DNA from 3 places in the Kosakonia sp. YIM B13571 genome. Region 1 is predicted to be linked to each of the others. Evidence: predicted binding sites of a transcription regulator. Region 1 holds the regulator's gene; each other region holds the start of a gene.

Region 1 (3,281 bases):
TCCGCGCGCTTCCCTGTTCTGCTATGATTGCCCTTATCTGTGGGCGTAGCGCCACCACCATACTCATTAAGTTTCAAGAGGTTATTTTACTCATGGCAATTACAGGCATTTTCTTTGGCAGCGACACCGGTAACACCGAAAACATCGCGAAAATGATTCAGAGTCAGCTAGGTAAAGACGTTGCCGACGTCCATGACATTGCCAAGAGCAGCAAAGAAGATATCGAAGGGTATGACATTCTGTTGCTCGGCATTCCTACCTGGTACTATGGTGAAGCGCAGTGCGACTGGGATGACTTTTTCCCGACGCTGGAAGAGATCGACTTTAACGGTAAATTAGTGGCACTGTTCGGCTGTGGCGACCAGGAGGATTACGCGGAGTATTTCTGCGATGCGCTGGGTACCATTCGCGATATCATCGAACCGCGCGGCGCAACCATCGTCGGTCACTGGCCAACTGCGGGCTACCATTTTGAAGCCTCTAAAGGTCTCGCGGACGACGATCATTTTGTTGGCCTTGCGATTGACGAAGACCGTCAACCAGAGCTGACATCAGAGCGCGTACAGAAATGGGTAAAACAGGTGCGCGAAGAGCTGCATCTGGACGATATCATTAACGCCTGATTTTTTATGGCGTAATCTGTGGGTTACGCCGTATTAATAGATAAAAGCAATGGAAATAATTGCTACAAATTTTTAACTTTTTTCTCCATCGCTGTACAATAAGCCCTGCTAAACTGGGTGCCGTCGTAAAGGACTTTGCTGGCGACACCACGTTTTATAAGCTTACTTTACTTGAGGGCTTGCAGTTTTCATCCAGCCATGGCAGTTCTATAATGAGACGCATTACCCCAGGTGCATTCCTTATAACTTCCGCTAAGGAAGTGAATCGTATAGCAACAGGACAGATTCCGCATGACTGACAACAATACCGCATTAAAGAAGGCCGGCCTGAAAGTCACGCTTCCTCGGTTAAAAATCCTTGAAGTGCTTCAGGAACCGGATAACCATCATGTCAGTGCGGAAGATTTATACAAACGACTGATCGACATGGGCGAAGAGATCGGGCTGGCAACAGTTTACCGTGTACTGAACCAGTTTGACGACGCCGGGATTGTGACCCGTCATAACTTCGAAGGCGGCAAGTCCGTTTTTGAACTGACTCAGCAGCATCACCACGATCACCTAATCTGCCTCGATTGCGGCAAAGTGATTGAATTCAGTGATGACTCCATTGAAGCGCGTCAGCGTGAAATCGCCGCGAAACACGGCATTCGTCTGACTAACCACAGTCTTTACCTTTACGGTCACTGCGCCGAAGGCGACTGCCGCGAAGATGAACACGCGCACGACGCGAAATAACTGCTTTGAAACCCAAAAAGCCAGCCTGACGGTTGGCTTTTTTTTGCCTGCAATACCGGCACTGAAAGAAAAAACCCGGCAAGCTCGCGCCCCCGGGTTTAATCACTGCCTCAAATTACGCTTTTACGCTGTCGACACGACTAAAGCGTTTGCCGTCCGGGCTGGCAGTGCGCACCTGCACTTCCCCACTTACTTGCGGACGCGCTTTATCATCATAGCGCTGCCAGTGTTTGCCGCCGTCGGTTGAGAACTCAACCACCATGCCAGGGAAGCTGGTATTGGCTTCCAGTTTTCCACCCACCACACGCGCTCCTGGAACCGGTAAGCGGTAATGAACACCAGCCTTATCCAGTTTCGCCAGTTCGCGATGACCTAACAGGTTCGCAAAGCGTTGCCAGTCTCGCTCCAGCGCTTTCACATCCACCAGATGTGTCTCGCCGCCTTTATACTCACGTCCGGCTTTGTAATCCTGCTCCCAGCCCGCGCGGTGCCATGCGCGTTCAGCCACCGAAACCATTCGCGGATAGATCATGTACTCCATCTGATTATCGGTGCGCACCACTTCGCTCCACAACTGCGCGGAAAGGCCATACGCGCCCGGCCACAATTTGTCAGATTTCGCGCTAAACGGATTGCCATCACGATCAAGTGAGGTTTCCGCGTTCTGCGGCATGTTGTCCGGGGCAAAGCTGAAAATCTTACGTTCATCGCTAAAACGCGTGCCCCAGTAGTAGCCGCTTTCCGCCGGGTTTACTTCATTCGGGAAATCGAGATACACATAATCGGGGTTAGAGACCACAACGCGGAAGCCTTTGTTCGCCCAGTCATTCACCGAGTCAAAACCACCCCAGTAGAGCGTATCCCAGAAGTTAACATTGACATGATCGGTGGCAAACACTGATGCATCTTTGGCATCTTTCAAACCATCCTGCCACGCCTGCATTGTGCCGATACCGTGCGCTTTCACCAGCTTGCTGACTTCCACGCCGAAATAACTGGAGAGATGTTCAACATCGGCAACTTTGCCCTCTTTGATCATCGCCTGGCAGGCTTGCGATTTTGCCCACGGCTTATCCTGATTGCTCTGATCGATAATGCCTTTGCCCGCCTCCGGTTTTTTCTGATCCGTATAACCAGCGCCAAGATAGATGTTTTTCGCTTCGTCACCGCCAAAATGCCAGGTATTCAGCGGCAACCCGGCTTCTTTATGCATCTGTTGGATTTCGCCAATCACTTTGTCCACAAAGTTACGCGACGAATCAAGGCACGGATTGAGATAGCCGGTACGGTTATAGAACTGCACACCAGTGGTGTTCGAGGTATCAGTGGGATCCAGCAGGCGATATTGCTGCGCCTCTTTCTCTTTGCCCGCTTTCATCAGGCGCTCGTAACGCGCTTCCATTGAGATCACGGCGGCACGCGCATGAGCTGGCATATCGATTTCCGGGATCACTTCAATCTGTCGCGCTTTGGCATATTTGAGGATTTCGATGTAATCCGCACGGCTAAAGTGACCGCTGCCGTTGTTGTTGCTGTCCGGCCCGGAGCCCAGTTGTGGCAACAGGCACGTTTTCTCACTCAAATCATGACAACGCTTACTGCCGATATCGGTCAGTTCTGGCAGGCCGGGGATCTCAATGCGCCAGCCTTCATCATCCGTAAGATGGAAATGGAATTTGTTGAGTTTGTACGCCGACATCTGATCCAACAGGCGCAGCACCGCCGCTTTACTGTGGAAGTTGCGACCGACATCCAGCTGAATGCCGCGATAATCAAAACGCGGCGCATCTTTCGCCTCAAGCGCGGCAATCTTCATCTCGCCTGTGGCTGGAATGAGCGACAGCAGCGATTGCAGACCGTAGAACACGCCCGCCGGATCGTAGCCGGTCACCACGGTTTCTTTCGCGCCAATGTGTAGCA
Region 2 (3,281 bases), on a different contig from region 1:
GTAAGCGCTGTGGCGAGTATTAAAAGGGATTTGAGATTTTTCTAACTCGTTCAATTTAAGTGGCTTTGTAATTAATTTGTGAAGCAACTTTTGCCGAATATATGACGGAGGCAATGTGTTCATTTCCTGGTATTGGATTGTGGCTGTTGTTTTGATTGTCCTTGGCTATATCCACGTGCTTAAACGTAATTGCAAAGCCTGCCGCCATGATCGGGAAGCAATATATAAAGGCTATTTACGTGTGGTTGATGAGTTGAAAAAACGTCGGCGCGTTGGGCAGGGTGATTGATACGCCGCTGCCCACGATTACCCTAACTTAACCGCCAAACCCCATCGCCTGTAACGCCACCAGGCTTAATCCCATCACCGACATGCCGCACAGCACGCCGTAGCTGGGGTTGTTATTGGGATCGATCTCTTTTGCCAGCGGCATCAGCTCATCGACCGACAGCGCCACCATAATCCCCGCGACCGCAGCCATTATCGCCGCCATAACGACTGGCGAGACCAGGCTTCCCAGAATCAGCCACGCCAGCACGCCACCAAGGATTTCTGCCATACCTGAAATGCCTGCCCAGAACACCGCACTGCGTTTTGACCCGGTTGCCGCATACACTGGCCCGGCGACCGCCAGCCCTTCAGGAATATTGTGTAACGCGACCGCAAAGGCGATGCCAAAGCCGAGCTCCAAATCGTTGCTGGCGGTAACGTAAGTGGCGATCCCTTCAGGGAAGTTATGCAGGCTAATACCAAGCGTCAGCAAAATGGCGGTACGGCGAATGCCGCGCGGAAAAGTTTGCTGTGTGCCCTGCATTAAATCTTGCGGATGCGCGTGTGGTAGCATGCGATCCAGCGCGAAATAGCCCAGCAGCCCGACCACAAACATGCCGTAACCCAGCATGGGCGACATATTCTTCGTTGCCAGCGCGGCAGGCAGCATCTCCATCAGAGAGATCAGCAGCATGATCCCGGCGGCAAAACCGAGCGAAAACGCCAGTACGCGGTTTGAGGGCTTCTGGCCGATAACACCAAGAAGCGCGCCAATAAACGTCGCCGCGCCTGCCAGGATGGTCAGAATCAAAGGTACTGACATAAGTTGCTCCTTTATGATAATCATTCTCATTAATCTAAGTTTTTGTAGCAGGAAAAGCGAGACGGCTTAGCTACTTTTACGCATTCCTTACATTCAAAATTACTGATGATCTTCATCATGGTTATCTGAGTTCTTCGCCTACCGAAAAAGCGTAATCTACGTTTATCAAATAGACACACTCAGTAAGGATATCACCATGTCAGCACCTCGCATGCCTGCACTGTTTTTGGGCCACGGTAGCCCAATGAATGTGCTGGAAGATAACGTTTATACCCGCGCCTGGGGCGCTCTGGGCGAGACGCTGCCACGCCCGAAAGCGATTGTGGTGGTATCCGCGCACTGGTTTACCCGCGGAACCGGCGTGACCGCAATGGAAGCGCCGAAAACTATCCATGATTTCGGCGGCTTCCCGCAAGCGTTATACGATACGCATTATCCGGCTCCTGGCTCGCCGGAGCTGGCGCAACGCCTGGTGGAATTGCTCGCGCCTGTGCCGGTAACGCTGGATAAAGAAGCCTGGGGGTTTGACCACGGTTCATGGGGCGTGTTGATCAAAATGTACCCGAACGCGGATATTCCGATGGTGCAGCTCAGTATCGACAGCACCAAACCGGCGGCATGGCACTTTGAAATGGGCCGCAAGCTGGCGGCGCTTCGCGATGAAGGCATCATATTGGTAGCCAGCGGTAACGTGGTACATAACCTGCGTACCGCAAAATGGCATGGCGAGAATACGCCGTATCCGTGGGCAACATCGTTCAATGATTATGTGAAAGAGAACCTGACCTGGCAGGGGCCGACTGAGCAGCATCCATTGGTCAATTATCTTGACCATGAAGGCGGTTCGCTCTCTAACCCAACGCCGGAGCACTTCCTGCCTCTGCTGTACGTGCTTGGCGGATGGGATGGCAAGGAACCGGTGTCGATACCGATTGATGGTATCGAGATGGGATCGCTAAGTATGCTCGCGGTACAGGTTGGCTAAATGAATGGCGCATCAAGCGCCATTTCTTTGCCTGAAAATGGAAAATTTCGAGGAGGATCGCAAAAAATCGTATCTGAAATACGGTTTTTTTGAAAATAAAAAGAGCTCCGCTGCAAAAATGAAACGCTGTGCTGAATTTAGCTTCTTTTTGTGAACATCATCGTCGCAATAACCCACCCGAGTGACTACGCTTCAGAGTGTCTACTTTTTAGACATACCCATAAAAATAATCCGGTGTTATGCCACGAACATTCTGTTCGCGGTCGGTCTTTTGTGCCTAAAAATTAAACCCTCTGGAGACTCGGAAATATGAACTCAGCGAAAACCTTACTGAAAGTCTGTATTAGCTCCGCTCTACTGTTTATCTCCCACGCCTCTGTCGCCCAAACCTTTCGCGCCGCGGATGTTCATCCCGCCGACTACCCGAATGTGGTGGCGGTAAAACATATGGGGGAAAAGCTCAGCAAGGCGACAGACGGTCGGCTGGATATTAAGACCTTTCCAGGCGGCGTATTAGGTGATGAGAAGCAAGTTATTGAGCAGGCGCAAATTGGCGCGATTGATATTATTCGTGTCTCCATGACTCCCGTGGCGGCGATATTACCGGAGATAAACGTCTTTACGTTGCCCTATATTTTCCGCGATGAAGATCATATGCACAAAGTGCTTGATGGCATGATCGGCCAGGAAATTGGCAACCGTTTGTCGGAAAGCAGCAAATCGCGCCTGATCTTCCTGGGCTGGATGGACGCCGGTACACGTAACTTGATCACCAAAGCGCCTGTCACCAAGCCGGAAGATCTTAAGGGTATGAAGATCCGCGTGCAGGGTAGCCCAATTGCGCTCGATACCCTGAAAGCCATGGGGGCAAATTCGGTGGCGATGGGGGTCAGCGAAGTGTTCAGCGGAATGCAAACCGGCGTGATTGATGGCACGGAAAATAACCCGCCAACTTTCGTCGCGCACAACTATTTACCGGTCGTCAAAAATTATACCTGGAGTAAGCATTTTATTATTCCCGAGCTCTTTTTGTTCTCAAAAACCAAATGGGACAAGCTGAAAAAAGAGGACCAGGAATTAATTCTGCAACTGGCGAAAGAGGCACAAGTTGAGCAGCGTGAATTATGGAAAAGCTATAACGAAAAATCGCTTGAAGCGATGAAAACGGGTGGCGTGCAATTCCACGACATCGATACCAAAGCG
Region 3 (3,281 bases), 450 kb from region 1:
CGTTGGGGAACTGCGCCCCGCGTTTGTATTGCAGGTACGTCATCAGACGCGGCGTGATGTCGTACTGGAAAGTCAGCGACGGCAGCAGTTGGGTGTCGGAATTTTTACCGTACAGGGACGACACGTCGGATTCATTCAGCACGCTGCTGTTGGCGGTCAGGCTGGCGAGGTTATCCGGTTTTGTCGACTGATGAACCACGCGCAAGCCGGGAATAATGGCGAAGTGGTGACCATCGGCATCGAAATTGATCTGATCCTGTAGGAATGCGCCTAACGTATAGCTGCGGCTGTCGGCTTCCGGTTGCATGATCTCGCTAAAAGCACTCGGCACCGGCGACTGGTTAAACGGACGCTCGGTTTTACTGGTGCTGGCGTTAAAACCGGCGCTCAGATCGTGACGTCCAACGGTCTTCGCCAGCGCATTCTGAATGCCCCAGGTATCTGTGTCGTAGTTGGAGTAGACCGTTTCCATGGTCGCCGTGACGCTGTCCGGCATGTAGGTGCGGTCATGCGCTTCGGTGTGCTGGTAATAGATTTTGCTGGACATGCTGTCCAGCCAGTTGTTCATGGGCGTCCAGTCATCTTTCAGGCTCACGCCCCAGCGACGTGTCTGGCTGGTTTGCAGAGCGTCGCCAAGAATGGCGCTACCGGCGTTGTTCCACGCATCGTAGTGGGTGTGGTTGGTTTTGTGGTAGTAATCCAGCGTGCCGGTGAACTTGTGTACATCGTTCGGCTGCCAGATACCGGAGGCCATCATCGCATCCGAATGCCAGTTCGCCGGGTAGGCATCAACCGTACCGCTGTTGTTGCGGGTTTGCTGGCCGTCGCGACGGCTGTAGACCACGATGCCACGCAGGGTTTCGTCGCCTGCGGCTCCCGTCACGCCGTTGTGCCAGCTGCGATCCGCAGAGTCATAATCGCTCTGGTAACCAAAGTAGGTCTCTTTGCCTGGGCGCAGATAATCGTCTGCCGATTTCGGGCGGAAGGAGACGTTACCGCCAATGGACGTGTTGGCTTGCTCGGTGCTGGTCGCGCCGGACTGGATATCAACGCTACCGTACATATACGGGTCGATATAATCGCGGCCAATGCCAAAGGTATTAAGGCCTGCGCGGCTTACGTAGCTGCGCCCGGTGGCGTCCGGCTGCGGGATGCCGTCGACATCGATTCCGACGCGGTTACTTTCCAGCCCGCGAATATTGTAGCCAGTGTAGCCCCCGCGATCGAAACCGCTTTTACCGTTGCCGGAACCGCCGCTTGCGCCAGTAGCGCTGATGAGCGGTTCATAACGCATAATCGAGCCAAAGTCTTTCGCACCTTTGTTTTGCAGATCTTGCGCGCTGACGGAATGGGTGCTGCCGGCTTTTAATGCCAGTGCTGGCGCCGTGACGAGCATCTCCTCAGCGTTATCTTGCTGAGCATCCGTGGAAGCTGTCGATGAGGTGCCGTTATCTACCGCAAATGCGGAGGTTTGATACAACGCTGCGAGTAATGAAGTGACCAGCACGCGCTTGTTAAAGCGCAGCGGGGAAAGTTGCGATTTACACATATTGTCTTGTAAGCCTTAGAATTTATTAGTATCAGGCTCACGTATAACTTCCAGGAGACGGCGAAAGATCGCCGTCAGCACAAAAGAGTTGCAGGTTATTGTTATGTTATCGACACCGAAGATAATGATAACAGTTATCATTTGCAATAAATTTGTTATTCCGTCAGATTTTCACCCGCATGATGCTTACACTACCCTTTATCATCCGCGCCTGGAGTCTCTGAAAAATGAATAAACCGGCTATCACTTTGCACTACTGCTCACAATGCAACTGGATGTTACGCGCCAGTTGGATGGCGCAAGAATTACTGCACACGTTTAGTTCGGACCTCGGCTCTGTCACGCTGATACCGGGCACCGGCGGGATTTTTGTTATCGATATCGATGGCAATGTGATTTGGGATCGCAAGCTGGACGGCGGTTTTCCCGATGCGGCAGAGTTAAAACGCCGTGTGCGCGACTATTGCTTCCCGGAAAAACCGCTTGGGCATGTGGAAAAGAAAGCGGAGTAAATCGCTGCGCCCCGCGCCAGCCTGCGACAAGCCGGGCCGTTGCCTGCTTGTGCAGCGCGATGAGCGTTGCGCGCTTCAGTGGTATTGAAAAGAAGTAAAGCCGAATCCGCAGGCGTAAAGTAGCGTTCGAAATATGCGCGCGAGTTTTTACGGAATTTGCCGTTAATTCATTGAATAACGAATAAAAAGGCCGCCGTAGCGACCTTTTTATTTATTTCTTCACCGGCTGGGGTTTTTTATCACCCGATTCCGGCGCGTCATGAGGATCATCTTTTTCAACGTTGAACACAAAATCTCCTCTTGTTGCCTTCAGTTCCCTCACTATAGCTCCTCCGCTGCCATAGAGGCCAAGCGGCAGGCGAAAAAAAATTGCCCATAAAGCGCGGTTGTCGCTGCGACACCTGGTTTTTGAAAACATTGGAATGGGTAAAATTTAGACAAATCATCAATAACATCAACGCGTTAACGATAAAAAAATTCATTCGCAAAGATCGGTTTATTTCATCATAACTCGCTGTTTTATAGCGATTTTCTTGTTGAAATTTGCTAATAATTAGCACGCTTATTGTTAGTAACGAAGATGCAATTGCATGCCTTCAGGCACAACGCGGATTTGCCGAGCCTGAAGGTTATTTTTTATCCATTTTGAATAGGCAAAGTATTGTTCTGATCGTTTTCGCGAAGACAAATTCGTATTGGTTTCCAGCGACTTTCAGCGGCAATCATTGGGCAGGAAACTTAAAACGCTGGCCAGATACAACGTCGTCAGAGAGGTGAAATAGATTTATTGATTATTTTCTTTGGGAGGTCGTTTGCGGTTGGCCATTTTAAGGACAAGACGTTTCTTATAAGGCGGGAGACGTAAATCGACTGTTTCGGTAAAATTAATAGCAATTATTTCGGCTGGATGATGGGAATGTTCAATTAAATTAGTGGATAAACAGGCAGGTAAATTTTCAGATAGTTCATTAATCCTCTCACCCTCGTCATTTTCTTTTGATTCCATTAATACCTCTACGTTTTTAGTTTTAAGACATTGTTAATAAAAAATAAACGAGCCGTCTCCGACTCGCTAGCATTCAGAAACTAATGACCATTAAAAGGGGTTATTTTTTTCCACTGCCGTGGCTATTTTCCCCGCCTTTCTTACCGGCTTCTGATGCACGCTCTGGGTCATTTTTAAAATTACCGCCGCTGTGCTGACCGCCTTTACGTCCCGC

What was found. The regulator Fur, encoded in region 1, represses iron uptake genes when iron is present. The targets are predictions, from matches to a motif close to ATAATAATGAGAACNACTATCAA.
Region 2: zupT (zinc transporter ZupT) is a predicted target of Fur. The motif match lies at 1,107-1,129, and genes of this name have one in related genera.
Region 3: ACFX4O_RS04680 (TonB-dependent receptor domain-containing protein) is a predicted target of Fur. The motif match lies at 1,668-1,690, and genes of this name have one in related genera.

The regions. Positions count from the first base shown of each region.
Region 1 is NZ_JBHZPL010000001.1:514,383-517,663, forward strand. It holds gene fldA (flavodoxin FldA) at 93-623, shown strand; gene fur (ferric iron uptake transcriptional regulator) at 915-1,361, shown strand; gene ACFX4O_RS02480 (beta-N-acetylhexosaminidase) at 1,477-3,281, opposite strand, start outside.
Region 2 is NZ_JBHZPL010000013.1:102,652-105,932, forward strand. It holds gene ACFX4O_RS21770 (hypothetical protein) at 116-289, shown strand; gene zupT (zinc transporter ZupT) at 317-1,093, opposite strand; gene ygiD (4,5-DOPA dioxygenase extradiol) at 1,290-2,078, shown strand; gene ACFX4O_RS21785 (TRAP transporter substrate-binding protein) at 2,388-3,281, shown strand, end outside.
Region 3 is NZ_JBHZPL010000001.1:967,536-970,816, forward strand. It holds gene ACFX4O_RS04680 (TonB-dependent receptor domain-containing protein) at 1-1,549, opposite strand, end outside; gene ACFX4O_RS04685 (SelT/SelW/SelH family protein) at 1,777-2,061, shown strand; gene ACFX4O_RS04690 (hypothetical protein) at 2,273-2,383, opposite strand; gene ACFX4O_RS04695 (hypothetical protein) at 2,846-3,067, opposite strand; gene ACFX4O_RS04700 (general stress protein) at 3,168-3,281, opposite strand, start outside.